DNA from 2 places in the Gordonia sp. ABKF26 genome. Region 2 is predicted to be linked to the other one. Evidence: predicted binding sites of a transcription regulator. Region 2 holds the regulator's gene; the other holds the start of a gene.
The links. The regulator HspR, encoded in region 2, represses chaperone genes until heat shock. The targets are predictions, from matches to a motif close to ANNTGAGTNNNNNNNACTCANNT.
Positions count from the first base shown of each region.

Region 1 (11,691 bases), 190 kb from region 2:
TCGCCGAGCATGCGCCGATCCTGACGCCCGACGACCCGTTCGCGATCCACACGACACCCGGTACGGTCTACGACCTGCACGCCGACGGACGAACGCTGCGCGGCGCCGGGTTCCGCCCGCGGGATCCGGACCTCGCCGGCCACGTTCTCCTGGACTGGTCGGCGTTCGACGAATGGCGCGAAGAGGACCAGACGGCGATCGGTCACCCGCACGATCCGTTCCAGCGCATCGACTGCCTTGCCACCAGCAGACACGTGGTGGTGACGGTGGGTGACACGGTCCTGGCGGAGAGCCGCCGCCCGACCCTGTTGCTCGAAACCCATCTGCCGCCGCGCCACTACCTTCCGCGCGAGGACGTCCGGGTGGACCTTCTCGTGCCGTCGGACACCGTGACGGTGTGCGCGTACAAGGGCCAGGCGACCTACTGGTCGGCGGTCGTCGGCGACCATGTGGTGCCCGACGTCGCGTGGACGTACACCGACCCGCTGACCGATGCCGAGCCCGTGCGCGACCTCATCTGCTTCTACGACGAACGGGTCTCGCTCGCCGTCAGCGCAGCGAGTACCGGATCGGAAGGTGTTTGAGTCCTCCCACGAAGACGGTCGCGGCGAGTTCGGGTGTTCCGGCGAGTTCGATGGAATCGAGCCTCGGGATCAATTCGGCGAAGAAGCTTCTCATCTCCATCCGCGCCAGCGCGGCGCCGAGGCAGAAATGGACGCCGTAGCCGAACGACAGGTGCTTGTTGGGGAAGCGGCCGACGTCGAAGGTGTGCGGGTCGTCGAAGACCTCCTCGTCCCGGTTGCCCGAAGTGTAAGCGAGATAGACGGATTCACCCTTCGAGATCGGTACGCCGCGGACCGAGGTGTCCGCGGCGGCGGTGCGCATGAACTCCTTGACCGGCGTGGTCCACCGGATCATCTCCTCGACCGCGGTGCCGATGAGCTCGGGTTCGCGGCGGAGACGGTCGAGCTCGGCGGGGTTCTCGATCAGCGCGCGCAGACCGCCGGAGATGGCGTCCTTGGTGGTGTCGTGGCCCGCACTCGCCACGATCACGTAGTACGACGCGGTGTCGACGTCGGACAGGGGTTCCCCGTCGATGAGGCCGTTGGCGATGGCCGAGGCCAGGTCCTCGGTGGGGTGAGCGCGTCGGGACGCGGTCAGCTCGTTGAAGTAGGCGAAGAAGTCCAGAAGCGTCGCCATCCGCTCCTCGAGTGTTGCCCCTCGCCGGTATTCGACGTCGTCCGCGCCGAACAGTTCCTGCGTGAGCTGATGCATTCGGGGGAAGTCCGCTTCGGGCAGGCCCAGCAGCGAGAGGATCACATACAGCGGGAAGCCGACCGCGACCTCCTCGACGAAGTCGCATTCCGGTCCGATGTCGCGCATCCGGTCGACGTAGCGCTTGGCGAGCTCGTCGACGCGGGTCTGCAGGTCGCGCAAGGCCTTCGGCCGGAACCAATCGGCGCCGATCGCGCGGACCTTGCGGTGGTGCGGATCGTCCATGTGGATCAGGGTGCGCAGGCCCGCACCGGATTCCAGCTGCGCCCGTGCGACATCGTCGGCGGCGGCGGTGGTCAGCACGGGACGCGGTTCACTCAGCCACAGGGTGTTGTCGCGCTCGATGTCCATGATGTCGGCGTGCTTGGTGATGGCGAAGAACGGTCGGTAGGGGCCGTGGTCGACGCGCGGTACCGGATTGTGTGCCCGCAGATATGCCATCGCCGCGTACAGGCGCGGCTCGTCGGTGTAGGCCTTGGCGTCGGCGAAGATGGTGGCGGCGTCGTCTGCCGTGCTCGTGCTCACGTCGCTTGTCGTCAACGGGTGCGTCCTTCGGTCGAGGGTGATTCTGGATCCGAGTGTCCGATATCGGGGTGTTCCAGTTGGCGGAATCGCGAACTCGCCCGCAACGAGGGTCGCTCAGCAGGCTTTGTAGGACGGTTCCACGCCCTCAACCGCGGTCGGGTAAGCGACGACCTTCTCGAGCTCAAACGGGCCGCTGACCTGTATAAAGCTAGACGTCTGGAACGCACGGGGTTGAGCGACCTTTACGCAGTCGACGATTACGTTGCTGACGACTGTTCCCTTTGAAGTTCGTACGAAGGCCGTGACGACGACGTTGCTCGGAACGCCGCCTTCCAACGAAATCCGGCCCGTGACACCGGGCCCGTACGTGGAGGACTGATCGGCGATTGCGGGCCCGTTGACGGTGACTTCCGGAGGACCAACGGAACCCCACTCGTGCCAGGTTCCCAATGTCACAATTTCGACGGACTTCACCATCGAGTTTTCAGGTGCAGGAACGCTGATACCGTAATCGCCCCCTGGCGGCAGCTGATAAATCGTATTGATGATTGCGCCGGGGAGCCCACCCTGACCAATCGTGGCGATTACCTCACCGGATTCACCGAGAAGGGTCGCTTCGAACGGGCTTCGGATCAGTCCGAGATCTTGGTTCGGATTCCGAAGACGCACCGAGACTTCGGTGCCAATCTGCGTGAATCCGGCGACCTCGACGTTCTGTCCGGTCTGACTCCCCCCGGCGGGTGGTGGTTCCGCTGAGCCGGCGGGTGCATCGGCTCCACTCTTGACGGGCGTGGAAGCTTCCAGCGTTGACGGGCTGCCGCCCTCGCCGTGCGTCACGCTCAATCCAACAACTAGTGAAATAGCGACAACAACGACAACCACTCCACCCAGTACCCATTGGCCGGATCTCGGACGGCGGCTGGGTGCGTCTTCAGTGGGGGCTCGGCGAGCAGGATCGTGAGGCAATGGGTCCTGTCGCCCGCTGGTTGCTTCCCCCGACAGCACTGTCACCGGTGCCCGCCCGCCAGCGGCTGCGGAATGCTCACCTCCGGTCAGAGTCTGCCGCGCGGCATCGGCCAGTTCTCCAGCCGAGGCATATCGCAATTCGGGGGCCTTTGACATTCCGCGGGAGACTACGTCGTTGATCGATGCAGGCAATGACGGCTGACGTTCCGTCGGCTTCGGTGGGGATTGGTGCAAGTGAGCGGCAATAAGTTGCTCCATGCTGTTGCCGGAGAATGGCGCAGCGCCGGTCAGCAATTCGTACAGAACGCAAGTTAAGGAATATACGTCGGACCTGTGGTCTGAGTTTCCTCCGAAACGCTCGGGTGCCATGTATGCGAAAGTTCCGACAGCCAGGCCGGTGCGAGTCAAGCCTGTCTTGTCGACAGCGCGGGCGATGCCGAAGTCGATCAGGTACACGAAGTCGCGTTGACCTATGAGTATGTTCTCGGGCTTAACATCCCGGTGCTCCAGTCCGACTGAATGCGCGGCGTCGAGGGCAGCGGCCACTTGGTCGATGATGCCGAGTGCCCGTTCCGGACTCATGGGGCCTTGGGACTCGAGCATGGAACGTGCGTCGACGCCGTCGATGAGTCGCATATCGAGGAAAAGGCGGCCCTCGATCTCGCCGAATCCATGAATCGGAACGATGTGCGGTTCGCGAAGTCCGGCTACCAAGTCTGCCTCACGCTGAAACCGAGTCCGAAACTCGTCATTGTCAGCGAACTCCGAGGGCAGGACTTTCAGCGCAACCTCGCGATTGGTCTGGGTGTCAAAGGCTCGAAAGACCTGTCCCATTCCGCCTTGGCCGATCTTGGAAACTATTCGGTAGCGGCCAAACACGCCATCTTCAAGCGCCACGGTGGTGCCTCGGGTTCGTCATGCGCGAATCCTAGTAGAGGTCGTCATAGCGGGTTCCGTGACCCTGGGAACGCAACTGTCAGCGTCGCGGGGCGCCTAACGGGCGAGCCGGACCTTGAGGCGGGTCCATCGAGGGGGACCGGACCTGAAGTCGGCTGCAAATTGGGGCGGCCGTGCGCGTCGGCTGTCCGCTTGTTTCACGTGCGACTAAAAGACGACAGCCGAGCACGTCAGAGTTCAGCACGGGGTGCGAGGATGTCGGCCCATCCGGGAGGGGCCAGGCGACGAATGGCCGCCATGAGCACCGCGACCGAATCCGGCGAGGACGCGAATCCGACTTCCCGATGCGACGGCGCCACGACGGCTGACTCCGCGAGCGACTATCTGCCGATCGCCGACCACGGCGTGATCGGTGACCTGCGGACGGCGGCCGTCGTGGGGGTGGATGGGCGGATCGACTGGTTCTGCTGTCCGCGATTCGACTCGCCGAGCGTCTTCGGCTCGTTGCTCGACGCCGGACGAGGCGGCGCCTGGACGGTGGAACCGGTGGACGGCGACGTCACCACGCGCCAGTTCTATCTGCCCGACTCCAACGTGCTCGTCACCCGCTACCTGAGCGAGGACGGCGTCGCCGAGGTGCAGGACCTGATGCCGATCGCGAGACCACACGACCCCGACCACCGGACGCGGATCATCCGTCGGATCTCCTGTGTCCGGGGTTCCGTCCGATTTCGCGTGACGATCGCACCGCGATTCGACTACGGCCGTGAGGCACACAAGCTGGTCGTCGAGGACGGGCGTCGGGTTCGCTTCGAGACCGACGGCTTGGTGCTGCATCTCGTATCGACGGTCGATGTCGACACGATGGACGACCGGGATGCGCAGGCCGATTTCACCGTCGAAACCGGCGAGTGCGTCACGTTCGTCCTCGCGCCCGACCCCGTCGACGACGAGCTTCTCGACCACGACAGTTCGCCCGCCGTCGTCGCCGCGACGGTCGCCTTCTGGCAGGACTGGGTGTCGAGGTCGTCGTACACCGGCCGGTGGCGGGAGATGGTGCATCGGTCGGCGCTCACACTCAAACTGCTGACGCACGAACCGTCCGGGGCAGTGGTGTCGGCGGTGACCGCCGCGCTTCCCGAGGAGATCGGTGGCGAACGGAACTGGGACTACCGCTACGTGTGGATCCGCGATGCGGCGTTCACGCTGTATGCCTTGCTCCGGTTGGGGTTCACCGACGAAGCCGGCGCGTTCATGGACTGGCTGACCTGCCGGTTCGACGACGGTGCCGACGAGTCGGGAGATCTGGGGCCGCTGCGATTGATGTACACCCTTGACGGGGATCCACCACCGAAGGAGACCGAACTCGACCACTGGGAGGGCTACCGGCAAACCTCCCCGGTGTTGATCGGAAACGCCGCCGCCGACCAACTCCAGCTCGACATCTACGGCGAGCTCATCGACTCGGTGTACCTCTACAACAAATACGGACCGGGGATCTCGTACGGGGCCTGGACCCATCTGTGCACGGTGGCCGGGTGGCTCGTCGACAACTGGGATCGTCCGGACCAGAGCATCTGGGAGGTGCGCAGCAAGCCGCAGGACTACGTCTACTCGCGCGTGATGTCGTGGGTGGCCCTCGAGCGGATGATCCGGATGAGCCGGCAGCGCGGACTACCCGGCGACATCGCCGGCTGGATGAAGGCGCGCGACGACATCTTCGTGCAGATCATGGAGCGCGGCTGGAACGACGAGGTGGGGGCGTTCGTCCAGACCCTCGATTCCGACCGTCTGGATGCGGCGCTGCTGCTGATCCCCGCCGTGAAGTTGCTGTCACCCACCGACGAGCGCTTCGTCCGCACCCTCGAGCGGATCGAGGAAGAGCTCGTGAGCGACTCCCTGGTGTTCCGGTACGACACCGACGGCGGACACGACGGCCTCGACGGAGCCGAGGGGACGTTCTCGCTCTGCTCGTTCTGGTACGTCGAAGCGCTCACCCGGACCGGCCGGCTCGGCGACGCCCGGCTGGCGTTGGAGAAGATGTTCACCCACGCCAATCACCTGGGTCTCTACGCCGAGCAGGTCGGTCTCACCGGCGAACAACTCGGGAACATGCCGCAGGCGTTCACCCACCTCGCCCTCATCAGCGCGGCCATCAATCTCGATCGGCGCCTCGGCGAATAGAGCCGGCGCGCCTCAGATCCAGCCGGACCCGCCGCACAGGTCGTCGGCGGCCGCGGGGCCGGTCGATCCGGCCGCATACGGTTGCGGAGCAGGCGGATTGTCCAGCACCGGCGCGGCCACCTCCCACACGTGGGCGAGGCCGTCGGGCCGGGTGAACAGCGATCGGTCACCGCGCAGCACGTCGACGATGAGTCGTGCGTACGGCGACAGGCCGTCGGCCACCTCGTCGAGTTGTTCGGTCATGTGCGCGACGGACAGGTCGGTGCCCGACCCCGGTTCCTTGACCGTGACGGCCAGATCGATGGCACCGTCACCGGCCAGGTCGAAGGTCAGCACGGTGCCGTCCTCCGGGGTATCGGTCAGCGGACCGTCAGTGGGGGCGCGGAACACGAGGCTGAGTCGTTGCGAGCTGTGGTCGAGCATCTTGCCGGTCCGGAGCAGGAACGGGACGCCGTGCCAGCGGTCGGTGTCGACCCAGAGGCGGACTGCCGCATACGTCTCGGTGGTGGAATCGTCCGGAATCCCCTTGGTGTCGCGATACCCCTCGTACTGGCCGTAGACGACTTCGGCGGGGTCGAGCGGACGGAAGGCCGCGATGACCGACTCCCGCGCGTCGAGCAGGTCGTCGGCGCCGAGCGACGCCGGAGGTTCCATGGCGACCTCGGCCGCCACCTGGAACAGGTGCGTGACGATCATGTCCAGGAAGGCCCCGGTGGCGTCATAGAACGCGGCGCGGTCGGCGATATCGAGGGTCTCCGGGACGTCGATCTGGACCTCGGCCACGTGCTCGCGGTTCCACACCCCGGCGAACAGTCCGTTGGCGAATCGCAGGACGTGCAGGTTCTGGGTGCTCTCCTTCCCGAGGAAGTGGTCGATCCGATAGATCTGCTTTTCGTCGAGGGATTCGTGCACCGCTTCGTCGAGTGCCCGGAATCCGTCGGGAGACGTCCCGAACGGCTTCTCGTAGACGACCCGCGAACCCTTCGCGAGACCATGCGCGGCAATGGCTTTCGTGTAGTCGACGAAAGTGGTCGGCGGGAGGGCGAGGTAGTGGACCAGCTGAGCGGTGTCCCCGACGGCGTTGCGGGCGGCGTCGATCACCTCCAGCAGACGGCCGGGGTCGTCCGCGGTGAACCCGCCGCCGGCGAACCGGATGGTCTCGGCGAACGATGTCCACTCGTCCGACGAGCCCGACCCGTCCGCACCGAACTCCTTGATCGCATCCTTGACGTGCTGTCGGAACTCGTCGTCGGTGCGGTCGCCCCGCCCGTTGCCGATGAGCTGCCATCCGCGGGGGAGCAGATCGCGGCGGTGGAGTTCGTACAGCGACGGCAGGACCATCCGCTTCGCGAGGTCGCCGGTCGACCCGAAGAGTACGAAGATCACTGCTGAGTCCGCGTCAGAATCGGACGGTGTCGCGTTCTCCGGTGCGGAGCTGTCTGCGGTCATGCATCAATAGTGCCCATCGACGCTGCCGGAGGTCGGATACGCGCGGAGAGCGGACCTGCTCGCTGACGCGGAAGGAGTGATGCAGATCACACCACCAGTTAACATGAGCGGAATGGACTCAACTCTGTTGGCGTTGTAGACCGCGTATGGCTCATACTTGAGCCTGTTGGACTAAAGAGAAAGGTGTACGCGAGTGGACAGCTTCACCCCCACCACCAAGACGCAGCAAGCATTGAGTTCTGCTGTGCAGGCGGCGGCCAGTGCTGGAAACCCCGACGTGCGACCGGCCCACATCCTCGTGGCACTGCTCGATCAGTCCGACGGCATCGCGTCGCCACTGCTGAAGGCAGTGGGCGTGGACCCGTCGAGCGTTCGTGCGCAGGCCCAGGCATTGGTCGATCGCATGCCGACGGTGTCCGGCGCCAGCTCGACGCCTCAACTATCCCGCGAATCGATCGCGGCCATCACCGCAGCCCAGCAGCTGGCCGGTGAACTCGACGACGAGTACGTCTCGACCGAGCACGTCGTCGTCGGTCTGGCGACCGGTGACTCCGATGTCGCCAAATTGCTGCACAACCTCGGTGCGACTCCGCAGGCTCTGCGCGAGGCATTCGTCGCCGTGCGCGGCAGTGCGCGGGTCACCTCCGAGGATCCCGAATCGACCTACCAGGCTCTCGAAAAGTACTCGACCGATCTGACCGCGGCCGCCCGCGAGGGCAAGCTCGACCCGGTCATCGGCCGCGACACCGAGATCCGGCGCGTCGTACAGGTGCTCAGCCGACGGACCAAGAACAACCCGGTCCTCATCGGTGAGCCCGGTGTCGGCAAGACCGCCATCGTCGAAGGCCTCGCCCAGCGCATCGTCGCCGGCGACGTGCCGGAGTCGTTGCGCAACAAGACCGTCATCTCCCTCGACATGGGATCGATGGTCGCCGGCGCGAAGTACCGAGGCGAGTTCGAGGAGCGCCTGAAGGCCGTGCTCGACGAGATCAAGGGGTCGGCCGGACAGGTCATCACCTTCATCGACGAGCTGCACACGATCGTGGGTGCCGGTGCGACAGGCGATTCCGCGATGGACGCCGGCAACATGATCAAGCCGATGCTCGCCCGTGGTGAGCTGCGGCTGGTCGGTGCCACGACCCTTGAGGAGTACCGCAAGTACATCGAGAAGGACGCCGCACTCGAGCGTCGCTTCCAGCAGGTGTATGTCGGTGAGCCGTCGGTCGAAGATGCCATCGGCATCCTCCGCGGCCTCAAGGACCGGTACGAGGTGCACCACGGTGTGCGCATCACCGACTCCGCACTGGTCGCTGCCGCAACGCTGTCCGACCGGTACATCACCTCGCGCTTCCTACCCGACAAGGCCATCGACCTCGTCGACGAGGCCGCGTCGCGGTTGCGGATGGAGATCGACTCGCGCCCCGTCGAGATCGACGAGGTCGAGCGGATCGTCCGCCGTCTCGAGGTCGAAGAGGTCGCCTTGGAGAAGGAAACCGACGCGGCGTCGAAGGAGCGGCTCGAGAAGCTGCGCGCCGAGCTGGCCGACCAGAAGGAGAAGCTCAACGAGCTCTCCGCCCGGTGGCAGTCGGAGAAGACCGCCATCGACGCGGTCCGCGACCTCAAGGAGGAGCTGGAACGGCTTCGCGGCGAGGCGGATCGGGCCGAGCGCGACGGTGACCTCGGACGGGCTGCCGAGCTGCGGTACGGCACGATCCCCGGACTGGAGAAGGAACTCGAGGCCGCGATCGAGAAGACCGGCACCGATCCGTCGCAGGACGTGATGTTGCAGGAGGAGGTCGGACCCGACGATGTGGCCCAGGTCGTGTCGGCGTGGACCGGAATCCCGGCCGGACGCATGCTCGAGGGCGAGACCGCCAAGCTGCTGCGCATGGAAGAGGAACTGGGGCACCGGGTCATCGGCCAGAAGGACGCGGTGCAGGCGGTGTCCGACGCGGTGCGTCGTGCCCGCGCAGGCGTCGCCGACCCGAACCGGCCGCTCGGTTCCTTCATGTTCCTCGGCCCCACCGGTGTCGGCAAGACCGAGCTCGCCAAGGCGCTCGCCGAGTTCCTGTTCGACGACGAGCGGGCGATGGTTCGGATCGACATGAGCGAGTACGGCGAGAAGCACAGCGTCGCACGGCTCGTCGGTGCCCCGCCCGGTTACGTCGGGTACGAGGCCGGCGGGCAGCTGACCGAGGCGGTGCGGCGTCGTCCGTACACGGTGGTCCTGTTCGACGAGATCGAGAAGGCGCACCCGGACGTCTTCGACGTACTGCTGCAGGTGCTGGACGAAGGCCGACTGACCGACGGCCAGGGCCGGACGGTGGACTTCCGCAACACCATCCTGATCCTCACCTCGAACCTCGGTGCGGGTGGCGACAAGGACCAGGTGATGATGGCGGTGCGGTCGGCGTTCAAGCCGGAGTTCATCAACCGTCTCGACGATGTGGTGATCTTCGATGCCCTGAGCCCGGAGGAACTGGTGTCGATCGTCGACATCCAGCTCGGCCAGCTCAAGAAGCGCCTCGCGCAGCGTCGCCTCGACCTCGAGGTGTCGCTCAAGGCCAAGGAATGGCTGGGCGCACGTGGATTCGACCCGCTGTACGGTGCGCGCCCGCTGCGCCGGTTGGTGCAGCAGGCCATCGGTGACCAGCTCGCCAAGCAACTGCTCGCCGGAGACATTCGCGACGGTGACGTGGTGCCGGTCAACGTCAGTGCCGACGGAGAGTCGTTGGTACTCGGCTGATCTCAGCTCGTCACAGTTCATCGCGAGACAGAGTCCATCGCAAGACAGGGGACCCATCCTTCGGGATGGGTCCCTTTGTCGTTGTGCATGGTTCAAAGGGTGGCGAGTAGCTCCATGAGGTGTGCTTCGACGAGGGAAGGTCGGGGTGGGGGTGGTCCGGGTCGGGGTGGTCGGACGTCGATGACGTGGCTGATTGTCAGCCATGATTGGCGTGCTTGATCGTCGGGCCGGGTTGGTGGTCCGTGGATCTCGGTGCGCACGGTGTTCAGATGTTCTGAGAACCGCCGGGGTATGTCGGGTCGGCGGTTGATGCGTTCGTTGGGTGGTGCTCCGGGTTCGGCATTGAGTTGCCAGACGCAGCGGCCTTCGTCGGGGCCGGACCGGACGATCCGGGTGGTGTATTGCCCGGGTTGGTCGCCGACCATCCGATTGTGGCGGGGGCAGGCCGGGGCGAGGTCGTCGATGTCGGTGAGACCGCCCTTGGCCCAATCCTTGTGGGCGTGATGGAGTTCGACGTGGGTGGCGGGCTGATCGCAACCGGGCGCCGAGCACACTTCCCCGTCGGGGCGGGCGAAGGAGACGAGGCGTTGTTCGCGGGTGGCCAGACGTCTGCCTCTACCGAAGTACAAGGGCACGGCGGTGTGATCTTTGAAGATCGCCAGCCACGGCTGAACCTCGCCGGCCATCGCGATCAGGTCAGCGATGGGCAGCAGGGTTCCGGTGGCGGTGGTGGCGAGTCCGGCTTCGCGGATCAGGTCACTGAGGTCGGCTTTGATGATCAGATGGGCGGGCAGGCCGCGGTGCGATGTTCCGAGAATCCCGTCGGCGAAGCCGGCGGTGAGTGCGGCGTCGAGCGCATCGTGATTCGTCTGGGCGAGGGTGCGGCCGTCACGATCGGCTGCGAGCGCGAGGGCGTCGGGGTCGGCGGTGCCGGCGGGTCCGCTGGGTGAGTTGGGGTCGTCGGGGTTGTTGAGTCCGGGTTTGCCCCAGACGGCGAACATCATCGTAAGCCGGGCAACTAGTTCGGGGGTCAGGGTGCCGGAGATCTTCGCGGTGCCATCGGCGCGTTGGCGGCCGATCCACAGGTTGCGGCGCCGTTTCTGGTCGGTGTCGTCGGACAGGGTGCCGTCCGGGTCGAGATGAGCAAGCAACCGCGCACCGAGCTGGGTGATGTCGGCCGGTGTGTGATCGGCAGCGATCTCGGCCATCTGCCGTTCGGCAGCGACTTTCACGTCGTGTTCGACGGCGTGGGGGATCTGGTCGAGGACGTCGAGGGCGGCCTGGACGTGCGCGCTGCCGACAGACCCTGCGGCGAATGCTTCGGCCAGGGTGGGGTGTTCGGGTGGTAGGACCTCGCCACCCAGGCTGGTGCGGGTGGCGGTGGCGTCCATCTGCTTACGGCGGCGCACAGGGTTGGATACCCGCAGCCGGTGGGTCATGAACTGCATGAGCGTGCGGCAGCCCGTCTTGCGGGGAAGGTCGCGGGCCTCGGCCTGATCGATCTGCCGGTCACCGGCCACGGTCAGTCGCGCGATGGCGCGTTCGGTGTCGGCTGCGACCTCGGTGAGTTCGGCATCGGTACACGGAGACAGGTCCACGGTCTGCAGTTCGTCGAGGATCGCATGCAGGTCGGCCACCAACTCGACCGC
Region 1 covers NZ_JBGCVZ010000003.1:1,355,709-1,367,399, forward strand. Annotated here, with positions in the region: gene AB4Z55_RS06735 (DUF427 domain-containing protein) at 1-584, shown strand, start outside; gene AB4Z55_RS06740 (cytochrome P450) at 550-1,800, opposite strand; gene AB4Z55_RS06745 (serine/threonine-protein kinase) at 1,915-3,663, opposite strand; gene AB4Z55_RS06750 (glycoside hydrolase family 15 protein) at 3,952-5,847, shown strand; gene AB4Z55_RS06755 (glucose-6-phosphate dehydrogenase (NADP(+))) at 5,860-7,296, opposite strand; gene clpB (ATP-dependent chaperone ClpB) at 7,490-10,042, shown strand; gene AB4Z55_RS06765 (DUF222 domain-containing protein) at 10,135-11,691, opposite strand, start outside.
Region 1: a site for HspR is predicted at 7,398-7,420, ahead of clpB (ATP-dependent chaperone ClpB). Genes of this name have one in related genera too.

Region 2 (11,691 bases):
ACGCCCGGATTCAGCAGACCGTCGGGGTCGAGAGCCCGCTTGATCCGTGCCGTCAGTTCCATGACGTCGGCCCCGACCTGATCGGGCAGCCAGCCCTTCTTCAGACGTCCCACCCCGTGCTCACCGGTGATGGTGCCGCCCAGACGGATCGCGAGATCCATGATCTGACCGAAAGCGACCTGCGCGCGTTCCGCCTCGTCGGGGTCGGCGGGGTCGAAGACGATCAACGGATGGGTGTTGCCGTCGCCGGCGTGGGCGATCACCGAGATCATGACCCGATTGCCGGCCGCGATCTCGGCGACCCCGTCGATGAGCTCGGGCAGGGACGGCAGCGGAACACCGACGTCCTCGAGCAACAACGATCCCAGCTTCTCCACGGCCGGGATCGCCGCGCGGCGGGCCGCGGTGAACGCCTCCCCCTCGGTGGGGTCGTCCGTCGCGAAGACCTCCCCCGCCCCGTTGCTCTCGAACGCCTTCTGGATGAACTCGACCTCGGCCGCACCGGCGGCCCCCGGAGCGTCGGACTGGGCGACGAGGAGCGCACCGGCCTCCCGGTCGAGGCCCATCCGCATCAGGTCCTCGACAGCGTTGATGGCCACCGAATCCATGAACTCGAGCATCGCCGGCCGGATCTCGGCGGTCACCGCCAGAACGGCCCGGCTGGCCTCGTGCACCGAGGAGAAGACTCCGACAACGGTGCTCGCCGGCCCCTGCGGCGGCAGAAGTCGTAGCGTCACCTCGGTGATGATCCCGAGGAGTCCCTCGCTGCCGACGAACAATTTGGTGAGCGGCAGCCCCGCGGAGTCCTTGAGCTGCTTGCCCCCGACCCGGACCGCGCGGCCGTCGGCGAGCACCACCTCCAGACCCAGGACGTAGTCCGTGGTGACGCCGTACTTGACGCAGCACAGTCCGCCGGCGTTGGTGGCGACGTTCCCGCCGATCGAACAGATCTCGAACGACGACGGGTCCGGCGGATACCAGAGCCCGTGAGCCGAGGCCGCCGCCTTGACCTCCGCGTTGAACAGGCCGGGCTGCACGACGGCGGTCCGCGTCGCCGGATCGACCTCGAGGTCGCGCATCTTCTCGGTGGAGAGCATGATCGCGCCGTCCACCGCCGTCGATCCCCCGGACAGGCTCGTACCGGCGCCCCGCGTGATGATCGGGACGCCGTTCGCCGCGCACCAGCGCACGGTGTTCTGCACCTGGTCGGTGGTCGTCGGCCGCACCAGCGCGAGCGGAGTGCCCGCTGTCGGGTCGGCGGCGCGGTCCTGCCGGTAGCCGGCGAGGATGTCGGCGTCGGTGACCACCATGCCGTCGGGGAGGGAAGCGGCCAGCGAACTCGGGTCGGCACTCATCCGTTCAGAGTATTCGCCACGCCGACGACCACGGTTTCAGTTTGATACATGGCCGGACGCGACCCCTGCCGGGACAATGAGCGTCGTGAACGATTTCAATGCGACCGTCATCAACGAGTTCCGATCCAACAACGGACATGTCGAGACCGCCGGCTTCGGCAAGAATCTCGTGCTGCTGCACACGCTGGGCGCCAAGTCCGCCGAGCCGCGGATCAGTCCCCTCTTCGCACTTCCCGACGGCGGCAGCTGGCTGATCATCGGGTCCTTCGCAGGCTCACCGAAAGCCCCCGCCTGGGTGCACAATCTCCGTGCCCACCCCGATTCGGTCGCTGTGGAGGCACCGTCGGAGGACGGCGTCGAGCGCCTCGACACCGCGGTGAGCGAAGTCGAGGGCGACGACTGGGAACCGGCGTGGCAGAAGTTCATCGAGGCGTCCGAGCAGTTCCTGAAGTACACCGAGACCGCACAGGGTCGCCGATTCCCGATCTTCCGCCTGACCCCGACTCGCTGACACCGGCTCGCTGACACCGGACTTCCCGTCGCACGAGGATCGGCACAACTACCCTGTCAGGGGTGTTCGAGGTTGGTGAGAACGTCGCCGGCTTCACCATCGACGACTTCCTCGGTGGCGGGGCGAGCGCGGATGTGTTCCGGGTTCGGGATCTGCAGGATCGGTGCGATGGGCCGATTGCCCTGAAGGTCCTGCACCCGAACGCGTCCGATCACGCGCGAGTCCGCGAGCGCTTCGAACGCGAGTTCGGGATCGCATCACTGCTGGACCACCCGCACATCGTGCGTATGCTCGCGCACGGCGAGATCGCCTCACCGCGTGGGTCGCTCGGCCCACGACACCTGCCGTCGATGTGGCTGACCATGCAGTACATCGGCGGACCCGCCGCGACCGCACTCGTCCCGGAGCGTGGCGACGAACCGGACATGGGCACCATCCTGCGCGTGGCGACGCAGATCGCCGGGGCGCTCGACTACGCGCATGCCCAGGACATCCTGCACCGCGACGTCAAGCCCGCCAACATCCTGCTCTCCCGCACCCCCGACCCGCGATCGGGAGACGGCGCACCCCGCAGTGCCGATCCCCCCGATGCCTACCTCTCGGACTTCGGGATCGCCCAATTCCTCGACGACACGCGGCCGCTCGCCCGCAACGGACGCGTCCAGGGTTCGATCGGCTACGCCTCACCGGAACTCCTCCAGGCCCAGAAGCTCACGCCGGCAACCGATTTCTACGCGTTCGCCTGCACCCTCGTCGAACTCATCACCGGCACACCGCCGTATCCGCGCAACACCGCCTTCGCGATCACGTATGCGCACCTGAACGACGACCCGCCGAAACTCACCCGGCGCCGCCCCTGGTTGCCGTCGGCGACGAACTCGATCTTCGCCAAGGCGCTGGCGAAGAATCCCGAGGACCGGTACCCCTCGTGCACGGCGCTGGTGGAGATCCTGACCCGGCTCATGCGCGACGTGCCCGTACCGGAGCCGGCGCGGCGCTCGACGTGGTGGACTCGGACCCGCTGAGCGCTCAGCGCGTCGGACCGTCGATGGCATACACGCGGAACGCTGTGTCGCGGAAAACTTTTCGCAGGGCCTCCGAGCCCCACTGGGAGACGCAATCGACGAGCGCGCCCACGAGGACGTCGACGGCGGCGTTGGGCCGATCGATCGGGTAGTTGGACCCGAACATGATGCGGTCGGACCCGAAGTGGGTGATGACATGCTCGACGAAGGGACCGATCATCTCGGCGAGGGTGGCCTGGCCGCCGATGTTGCCCCAGCGTTCGTGACCGTAACCGAGGATCGGCATCGCCAGGCCGGACAGCTTGACCACCACGTTGCGATAGGTCGCCAGCGTCGTCATCCGCTCCCGCCACAACCGCCAGATGTCCGCGCGCGCAGCCGCTGTCGCACCGGTGCGCACCCCCACGGGACCGAAGACCCCGGCCGGTATGCCGAAGTGGTCGAGGATGATCGTCGTGTCCGGATACTCCCGGGCCAGCAGGATGACGTCGTAGAGCTGGTGTGAGTAGACCGACGCTTCGAAGACGAGGTCGCGGCTCGCGAGTTCGGCGAACCCCTCCAGGAACGCCGTCGAGGACAGTAGGTTGTCGGTGTCCCCGCCGTCGCGCACGCGCGGATCGGGATGCCGCGATGCGACGATGCGGATGCCGCGGAACCGCGGGGACGCCGCGAACTGCTCGTCGAGCATGTCCGCGAACGTCCGGGTGCGCGGATCGCCGTGCGAGATGACGGCGCCGAGACGCGGCGTGCCGGCCTGACCGAACGGCAGACTCTCCAGATACCGCGTCTCCTCCACCGCGGTGCTGTCCACCGGGGGTTCGGTGGCGTCGGCGGCCTCGCGGCGCCAATGCGACTCGACGTGGACCACGGTGTCGATCGGCACCCCCACCACGGTCGGGACCAGCGCCGCGTCGGTGGCGTACTGCCGCGGCTCGTAGGCCCGGGCGACGGTGCGCGGGGTCAGGATGTACTCGCGGTCGGCGCGCGAGACCACCAGGGGGAACACCCGGTCGCCCAGGGTGGGGACGAATCCGTACAACCTCGACGCCCGCGTGGCCGCCCACGGGGTACGCCGCGGGTTCCAGTGCTGCACATGGGCATCAACGATGCCCGTGAGGACCCCTTCGAGGGACGTCATCCCCGTACCTTGCCACACCTCATCACTGCCCGACATGGGATGCCGGATCCTGAATTGTGCCGTGTCGAAGGACTAGTGTGGGTCTCTTGAACCGGGTGGGGACACGAGCCGCGACGGAGGTGTGATCTTTTCGATATGGCGACACATTCGCGCCATGCGCTGCATCAGCTGCGGACGGCTGTCAATCGGCACCCCGACCGGTTCGTCACCAACGTCTACACCCGGATGTTCGCGATCGACCCCGACCTGCGCGACCTGTTCGGTGTGTCGATGGCCGCCCAGCGGGTCGCCTTCCATCGCGTCATCGACCATGTCCTCGAAGCGATCCCGGCCGAGTCCGGGCATGCCGAACTCGTGGAGTTCCTCGCGCAACTCGGACGCGACCATCGCAAGTTCGGGGTGGAACCCGAGCACTACCACGTGATGTACGCGGCGCTGATGGGCGAGTTCGGCAGCCTCATGACCGGATACTGGGACGCCGAGACCGAGCAGACCATCTCGCAGGCGATGATGCTGGTGACCGGGGTGATGCGCGGCGCGGCCGAGAGTGCGACCCATCCCGCGCGCTGGACCGCCGAGGTCGTCGAGAAGTACCGGATCACCCGCGACCTGGCGGTCGTCCGGCTCCTCGCGCATTCGCCGCTGACCTTCAACGCGGGCCAATACCTCGAGGTGCACACCCCGCAGTGGCCGAAGCAGTGGCGCAATCTCTCGCCCGCCATCCCGCCCAACCCGGCGGGAGAGCTGGAGTTCCACGTCCGCGCGGTGCCCCGGGGAACGGTCAGCACCGCGATCGTGAGCGAGACCAGCATCGGCGACGTGTGGACGCTGGCCCAGGGCCACGGCACCTTGCATGTCGACCGCGACAGCAAGGTCCTGATGGTCGCCGGCGGCACCGGACTCGCGCCGCTGCGGGCACTGTTGATCGAGATGTCCTCGCGCGTGGATTCGCCGGAGACGCACATCTTCTACGGGATGCGCCACCCGGGCGAGCTGTACGACCTGACGGTGCTGCGACGCATCGCGTCGACCAATCCGTGGCTGCGCGTCACCGCCGTGTCCCAGGAGCGGACCGATCCGTGGTGGATCAACGCGGTGGCCACGCCCGCCGAACTCGGCGTCGACCACGAGATCGGCACACTGGCCGACGTGGTGGTCCGGGCAGGCAACTGGGAGAACCACCAGGTGCTGATCGCGGGGTCGCCACAGATGATCGAGAACACCCGGCGCACCCTCATCATCGCCGGTGTGCGGGCCAGCCGCATCCAGCACGACCCCGTGTTCTAGGACCGCTCAGGGGACCTCGAGGCTAGGCTCACCGGCGGCCGGGGACGTGACCGTCTCGGTTTCGGTCACGGTGTACGTCTCCGGAGCCGACTCGGTGACCGTCTCCGTCCGCGTGACGGGGCGGGGGGTGCGCGTGACGGTCGTCGTACGAACGCTGGTCTCGGTCTCGGTTTCGGTGACCGTCGCCTGCTCGGTCGAGGTGACCGCCGCGGGGGTCTCGGTCACCGTGACGGGGGCCGGTTCGGCGATGGTCGACTCGGCGGTGAGGATCAGCGTGATCCCGACGGCACCGAGGAAGACGGCGGCCCCGATCGCGGCACCGACGAACCACCATCGGCGACCGGTCGACGTCCGGGCGGCGACGGCAGTGGTTGCCGGCGCGATCACCGCGGCGTCGGCGGCGCCGAGTGCGGAGGCGAGCGACGGATTGTCCGCCACCGTCACCGGACGCTGTGACGCGTACTCGAACGCCGGCGCGATCCCGGGGAGCTGAGCACCGGGGCCGACCACGATCACCGAGGTGATGTCGCGACCGCGAGGCAGCCTGGTGACCGCCGTCGCGAGCTGTGACGCCGCCTCCGGGTCGGTCACCGAGGCGACCTGGCCCGGCGTGAAATCTGCGGTGCCGAGAACGGCGCCGGACGCGGAGTCGACGGTGGCGAGGGTGGTGCCGGCCGCGGGCGCGGCGTTGCGATCCAGATCGACGACGGCCACCACCCCGCCGCGGGTCGAGTGGGTACACGCGATCTCGGCGAGAGCGGCGGCGTATCCGGTGACGACGACCTTGCCCGACCAAGACGGCCCGGTGCCCGCGCCCGGCGCGAAGACGCGAGCCAGATGATCGCGAACGTCGGCGCGGGACGCCGAGATGCCGATCCGGTCGACCTCGACGGGCACGGAGTCGACGAGTTCGACGATCGCGGCTTCGGCACCGGCGGCCGACGCATCGGGGAGGTCGACCAGGTTGCTCGCCAGGATGTGCCCGTCGGCATCGCGGACCACCGAGCTGATCTGATCGTCGACGACGGAGATGCCCAGGACCACGAACCCCGGCATCGGACCGTTCCCCGGTACCTCGGACATGGTTCACCTCCCGTCGCCGACCTGCTGTGGCGTTCTGACCCGCAAGCCTAGCGGCTGGGGGCCGGACGCCGTGCACCCGGCTGTGCGAGGTGTACCGCTCAGATCGGCTCGGCGGGATGCTGGGTGTAGGCCGCGTCGCGGACCGCCTCGTCGGTTTCCAGGCCCGCGCCCAGGGCGCCGCCGACGGTCGCGAGTGAGCAGGTGAGCCACGCGACCTCCAGATAGTCGGTGAAGCCGACCGGGTGGTCGAGCGTCGCACCGATGACCTGCGGCACCACCAGGCAGAGCGCGCCGATCGCGGACAGGACGAACAGCGCCGCGTAGAACGCGCCCACACCCAGAACCACTGTGATCGTGGTGACGATGTTGAACAGCACCACCTGTTCTCGCGTCTGTCGGGAGCCGCCGCGTTCCCAGAGGTCGGCACCGATGATCAGGGTCGCGGTGATCGCGATGATCGAGCCGAGCGCCACGCCGGTGAGCCGAATCCCACCGAAAGTGTCTGCGAGCAGCCAGATGTCGGCGGTCACCAGTGCGAAGACCCCGGCCGCGATCGCCCCGGTGAGTGCGCGGCTGAGGCCGAGTGCCAGCCGCCACGGGCGGTTGGCGCGCACCATGCCGGTGAGCAGACGCAGGTTACCGGTCAGGACACGCGCGGTGAACGCGGTGCCCGCCTCGTCGACGTCGGTCCCGAGTTGGCGGACGCGATGGCGCAACGCCGACCGCGCCGGCGACTTCTGGTGACCGCGGAGATCGTCGGCGTCGGCACCGAGGAGTTGCCCGACGAGTCCGGTGATGATGCCGCGGGCCCGCTGCCGCACTCCGGTGGCGCCGAGCGCCGGCACCGAGAGGACCGCGACGCCGTGCACCGCGTTGGCATGCGCCACGACCGGGCGTTTGCCGACATGCAGCGGAAGGTCGGTCAGATAGACGACGAGATCCCATTCGCGTTCGAGCAGAAGGTCTCTGGTGGCATCGACGATTTCGGCGTCGCCGGCCGGCGGCTGTACGAGACCGGCCTCGACGAGGTCGATCTGCCAACGCGCACCGGGGAACGTCGTCTCGACGTGTTCGGCCAGGCCGGCATCGACGAGCTTGCGCGCGAGACCGATGGCCTGCCCCGGCGCGGCGACGACGCCGAGGACGACGACGGGTTCATCCGGGGAATCCGGCCCGGGCGGCGGACCGGCGGAAGAGTCCATGGATGGTTCCGGATTCAGGCGAACCGGCCCGCGAGAGCGCGGAGGGTGCTCTCGATCCCCTTGCCGTTCTTCTTGTCGTAGCCCATGAGTTCGATGATCTTCGGCAGCCGGAGCGTCGAGTAGTCGAAGGTCTCGGTCACGGCGGTGGTGGTCGGTGAGGTGGACTCGAGCTCCCACCGCCAGCGGTGACCCATCGGATGCTGCCACTCGACGACCCGGCCGGGTTCGAAGTCGGTGACGGTGGAGGTGATCTTGTACGGCACGCCGTACTGCTTCATCCCGACGCTGAAACGCGCCCCGCGGGTCAGCGTCTCCGGCCCGCTCACGGGGGTGTCGCGCACCGTGCCCGAGCCGTCGAGCTCGGGATGCCTGTGCGGGTTCGACACGAGCGCGAACACATCGGCGGCCGGGGCGTTCACGACGACCCGACGCGAGACCTTGTGCGGCCCGGCGTCGACGGTGGTGACGGGTTCAGAAGCCATGCGGTCAACGTTACGCACCTCTGCGGGCCCGCGCCGAAACCGCGGCCGGGCACCAGGACGCCGGGCCCGGTGGGCGGTCAGTCGGTGGTGCGCTTGCGCCGCGGCTGCCACACGACGAGTGCGTTGGTGCGCGGTACGGGCACGAGTTCGCCACCACGCCGGGCCCGCGACGCCTGCACCTCGTCGGTGAGTTCGCGGACGCGGTGCTGGAGCGCCTCGACCTGATTGCTGAGGTCGATGATGCGCTTGATACCGGCGAGGTTGACGCCTTCCTCCTGCGAGAGACGCTGGATCTCTCGCAGGAGTTCGACGTCGCGGGACGAGTAGCGGCGTCCGCCGCCACTCGTCCGCTGGGGGGTGACCAGACCCAGTCGGTCATAGGTGCGCAGGGTCTGCGCGTGCATACCGGCGAGTTCGGCGGCCACCGAGATCAGAAAGGTCGCGCCGTCGGCGTCGAAGTTCTTCTGGCCGGCCATCGCTCATCGCCCCCAGTCCGCCCGCGGATCGAAACCACTCGCCCGCTCGGCCTGGTCGTAGGCGCGCATCGCCTCGACCGCGGCCTCGTCCAGCTTGTTCGGGACCGCGACCTTCACGGTGACGAGCAGATCGCCTGCCCCGCCGGAGCGCTTGGGCACTCCGCGACCGCGCACGCGCAGCGTGCGTCCGTCGGTGGTGTTCGGCGGGATCTTCACCCCGACCGATCCCTCCAGGGTCGGCACCGAGACGGTCGCTCCGAGAACGAGTTCGGAGATCCGTACCGGCAGTTGCACCCGAAGGTCGTTGCCGCTGCGGGTGAACTGCTTGTGCGGGGTCACGTGCACGACGACGTAGAGGTCGCCCGATGGGGCGCCACGCCGGCCGGCCTCGCCCTGTCCGGCGAGCCGGATGCGTTGTCCGTCCTCGACGCCGGCGGGGATCCGCACGTTGATGGTGCGCGCGCGGACCTTCACCCCGCTCCCGTCGCAGTCGGTGCATGGATCGTCGATCCGCGAACCGGTGCCCTGGCAGTCCTGGCACGGCTCACTGAAACCGAATGCGCCCTGATTGCGGCTCACGAATCCGGAGCCGTTGCAGTTCGCGCACACCCGCGGACTCGTGCCGGGCTTGGCGCCCGAACCGTGGCAGGTGGTGCAGGGCGACGGGCTGGTCACCCTGAGTGGGACGGTCGTGCCGAGCGCGGCATCGGAGAACGAGAGCGTCGTCTCGGTCTCGAGATCCTTGCCGCGACGCGGGCGGCTCGCCGTCGAAGTACGTTGCGTTCCGCCGCCGCGGTTGAACAGTCCGTCGAAGATGTCGCCGAAACCGCCTCCGCCGCCACCGGTCTGCGCCCCGCCGAACAGGTCGCCGAGGTCGAAGTCGTTACCGCCGCCGGTGGTGTAGGTGTTTCCGCCGCCGGGGAAACCGCCCGGGAAGCCGTTGCCGCCGCCGCGGAATCGTCCGCCGGCGAACATGGCGCGCGTCTCGTCGTATTCCTTGCGCTTCTCGGCGTCGCCGAGCACGCTGTGGGCTTCGGACACCCGCTTGAAGCGCTCTTCGGCCGCGGTGTCACCCGGGTTGGCATCCGGGTGCAGCTCGCGCGCGAGCTTGCGATAGGCCTTCTTGATCTCTTCAGCCGAAGCGTCAGAAGCAACGCCCAGGTCCTTGTAGAAGTCGTGTTCTAACCACTCACGTTGTGGTGCCACCAGACGTCACCTCCTATGAGTTCAGTTGTCTGGGTTGGTTTTTTCAGTTGGGGACACCCGCTCCCCGAGGTGCGAGCCGACCATCTGCTCCTGAGGTGCGAGCGAAGCGAGCCACGAAGGGTTCGTCGCCCTTCGTGGCTCGTCGCTTGCGCTCCTCGCACCTCAGGGATCAGTGGTGAGTTCGCCCACTCAGGATCGAGCGACGGTCGCTCTATTGTGCACCGGGTGCGTCGCCCGCAGGGGCAGGATCGGTGACCGTCACCATCGCGGTGCGGATCACCTTCTCGCCCAGGCGGTAGCCGCATCGGTACACCGATCCGATCACCGGATGCGCCCCGGTGCCGTCGTGCTGCACGGCTTCGTGGAGTTCGGGGTCGAACTCGTCACCGGCCGCACCGAAGGCCACGAGACCTTCGGCGGCCAGCACCCCGGTCAGCTTGTCGGCGACCGAGCGCAGCGGACCGCTGTCGAGGTCGCCGTGCTCGCGGGCACGGTCGAGGTCGTCGATGATCGGGAGCAGCTTGTCGATCAGGATCTGCTTGCCGTAGGCGACCGAACCCTGCTTCTGCTCGGCGGCACGCCGCCGGAAGTTGGCGAATTGGGCTCGCTCGCGCTGCAGGTCGGCGGTCAGTTCGGCGACCCGGGCATCCGGTTCGCCCGCTGCCCCGTCCGCCTGCTGCTCGTCACTGGTCTGCTCGTCGACGACCGGTCCGGCGTCGGCCGGGCCGGGTCCGGCGGCCGGCTCGTCGCGCACCTCACCCGTTTCCGGGTCGATGCGACGACGGTCGGTCACCGTCACCGGCTCCTCGCCGGACCCATTCGCCGAATGGGCTCCTGCGGTCACTTGTTCTCCTTCGAGTCCGCGTCGTCGACGACCTCGGCGTCGACGACGTCCGGGTCACTGTCGGCCGCGGCGGCCTCACCGTTGGGGGACTCGGCAGCGGCGTTGGCGTAGATCGCCTGGCCGAGGGCCTGCGACTCCTCCGACAGCTTCTCGATCGCGGACTTGATCGCTGCGGTGTCGTTGCCCTTGAGCGCTTCCTGCGCTCCGGCGACGGCCGCTTCGACCTTCTCCTTCAGCTCCGCCGGGACCTTGTCCTCGTTCTCCTTGAGGAACTTCTCGGTCTGGTGGACCAGCGACTCCGCCTGGTTGCGGGTCTCGGCCTCCTCGCGGCGCTTGCGGTCCTCGTCGGCGTGAGCTTCCGCGTCCTTGATCATGCGGTCGATCTCGTCCTTGCTCAGGCCGGAACCGTCCTGGATGCGGATCGAGTTCTCCTTGCCGGTGCCCTTGTCCTTGGCGGTGACGTGCACGATGCCGTTGGCGTCGATGTCGAAGGTCACCTCGATCTGCGGGACACCCTGCGGCGCGGGGGCGATGCCACCGAGCTCGAAGCTGCCGAGCAGCTTGTTGTGCGACGCGATCTCGCGCTCACCCTGATAGACCTGGATCTGCACCGACGGCTGGTTGTCCTCGGCGGTCGTGTAGGTCTCCGACCGCTTGGTCGGGATGGTGGTGTTGCGCTCGATCAGCTTGTGCATCACGCCGCCCTTGGTCTCGATGCCGAGGGACAGCGGGGTGACGTCGAGCAGCAGCACGTCCTTGACCTCACCGCGGAGCACACCGGCCTGCAGTGCGGCACCGACGGCGACGACCTCGTCCGGGTTGACGCCCTTGTTGGGCTCGCGGCCACCGGTCAGTTCCTTCACCAGATCGGTGACGGCCGGCATACGGGTCGAACCACCGACGAGCACGACGTGGTCGATGTCGCCGACGGAGATGCCCGCATCCTTGATGACGGCCTGGAACGGTGCGCGGGTGCGCTCCAGCAGATCAGAGGTGATCTTCTGGAACTCGCTGCGCGAGAGCTGCTCGTCGAGGAACAGCGGGTTCTTGTCGGCGTCGACGGTGATGTAGGGCAGGTTGAT
Region 2 covers NZ_JBGCVZ010000003.1:1,164,946-1,176,636, reverse strand. Annotated here, with positions in the region: gene AB4Z55_RS05900 (FAD-binding oxidoreductase) at 1-1,355, opposite strand, end outside; gene AB4Z55_RS05905 (diguanylate cyclase) at 1-43, shown strand, start outside; gene AB4Z55_RS05895 (nitroreductase/quinone reductase family protein) at 1,441-1,866, shown strand; gene AB4Z55_RS05890 (serine/threonine-protein kinase) at 1,929-2,891, shown strand; gene AB4Z55_RS05885 (amidohydrolase) at 2,896-4,029, opposite strand; partial or broken gene AB4Z55_RS05880 (FAD-binding oxidoreductase) at 4,153-5,316, shown strand; gene AB4Z55_RS05875 (hypothetical protein) at 5,323-6,399, opposite strand; gene AB4Z55_RS05870 (hypothetical protein) at 6,498-7,601, opposite strand; gene AB4Z55_RS05865 (SRPBCC family protein) at 7,616-8,083, opposite strand; gene AB4Z55_RS05860 (heat shock protein transcriptional repressor HspR) at 8,161-8,559, opposite strand; gene dnaJ (molecular chaperone DnaJ) at 8,563-9,765, opposite strand; gene grpE (nucleotide exchange factor GrpE) at 9,977-10,609, opposite strand; gene dnaK (molecular chaperone DnaK) at 10,606-11,691, opposite strand, start outside.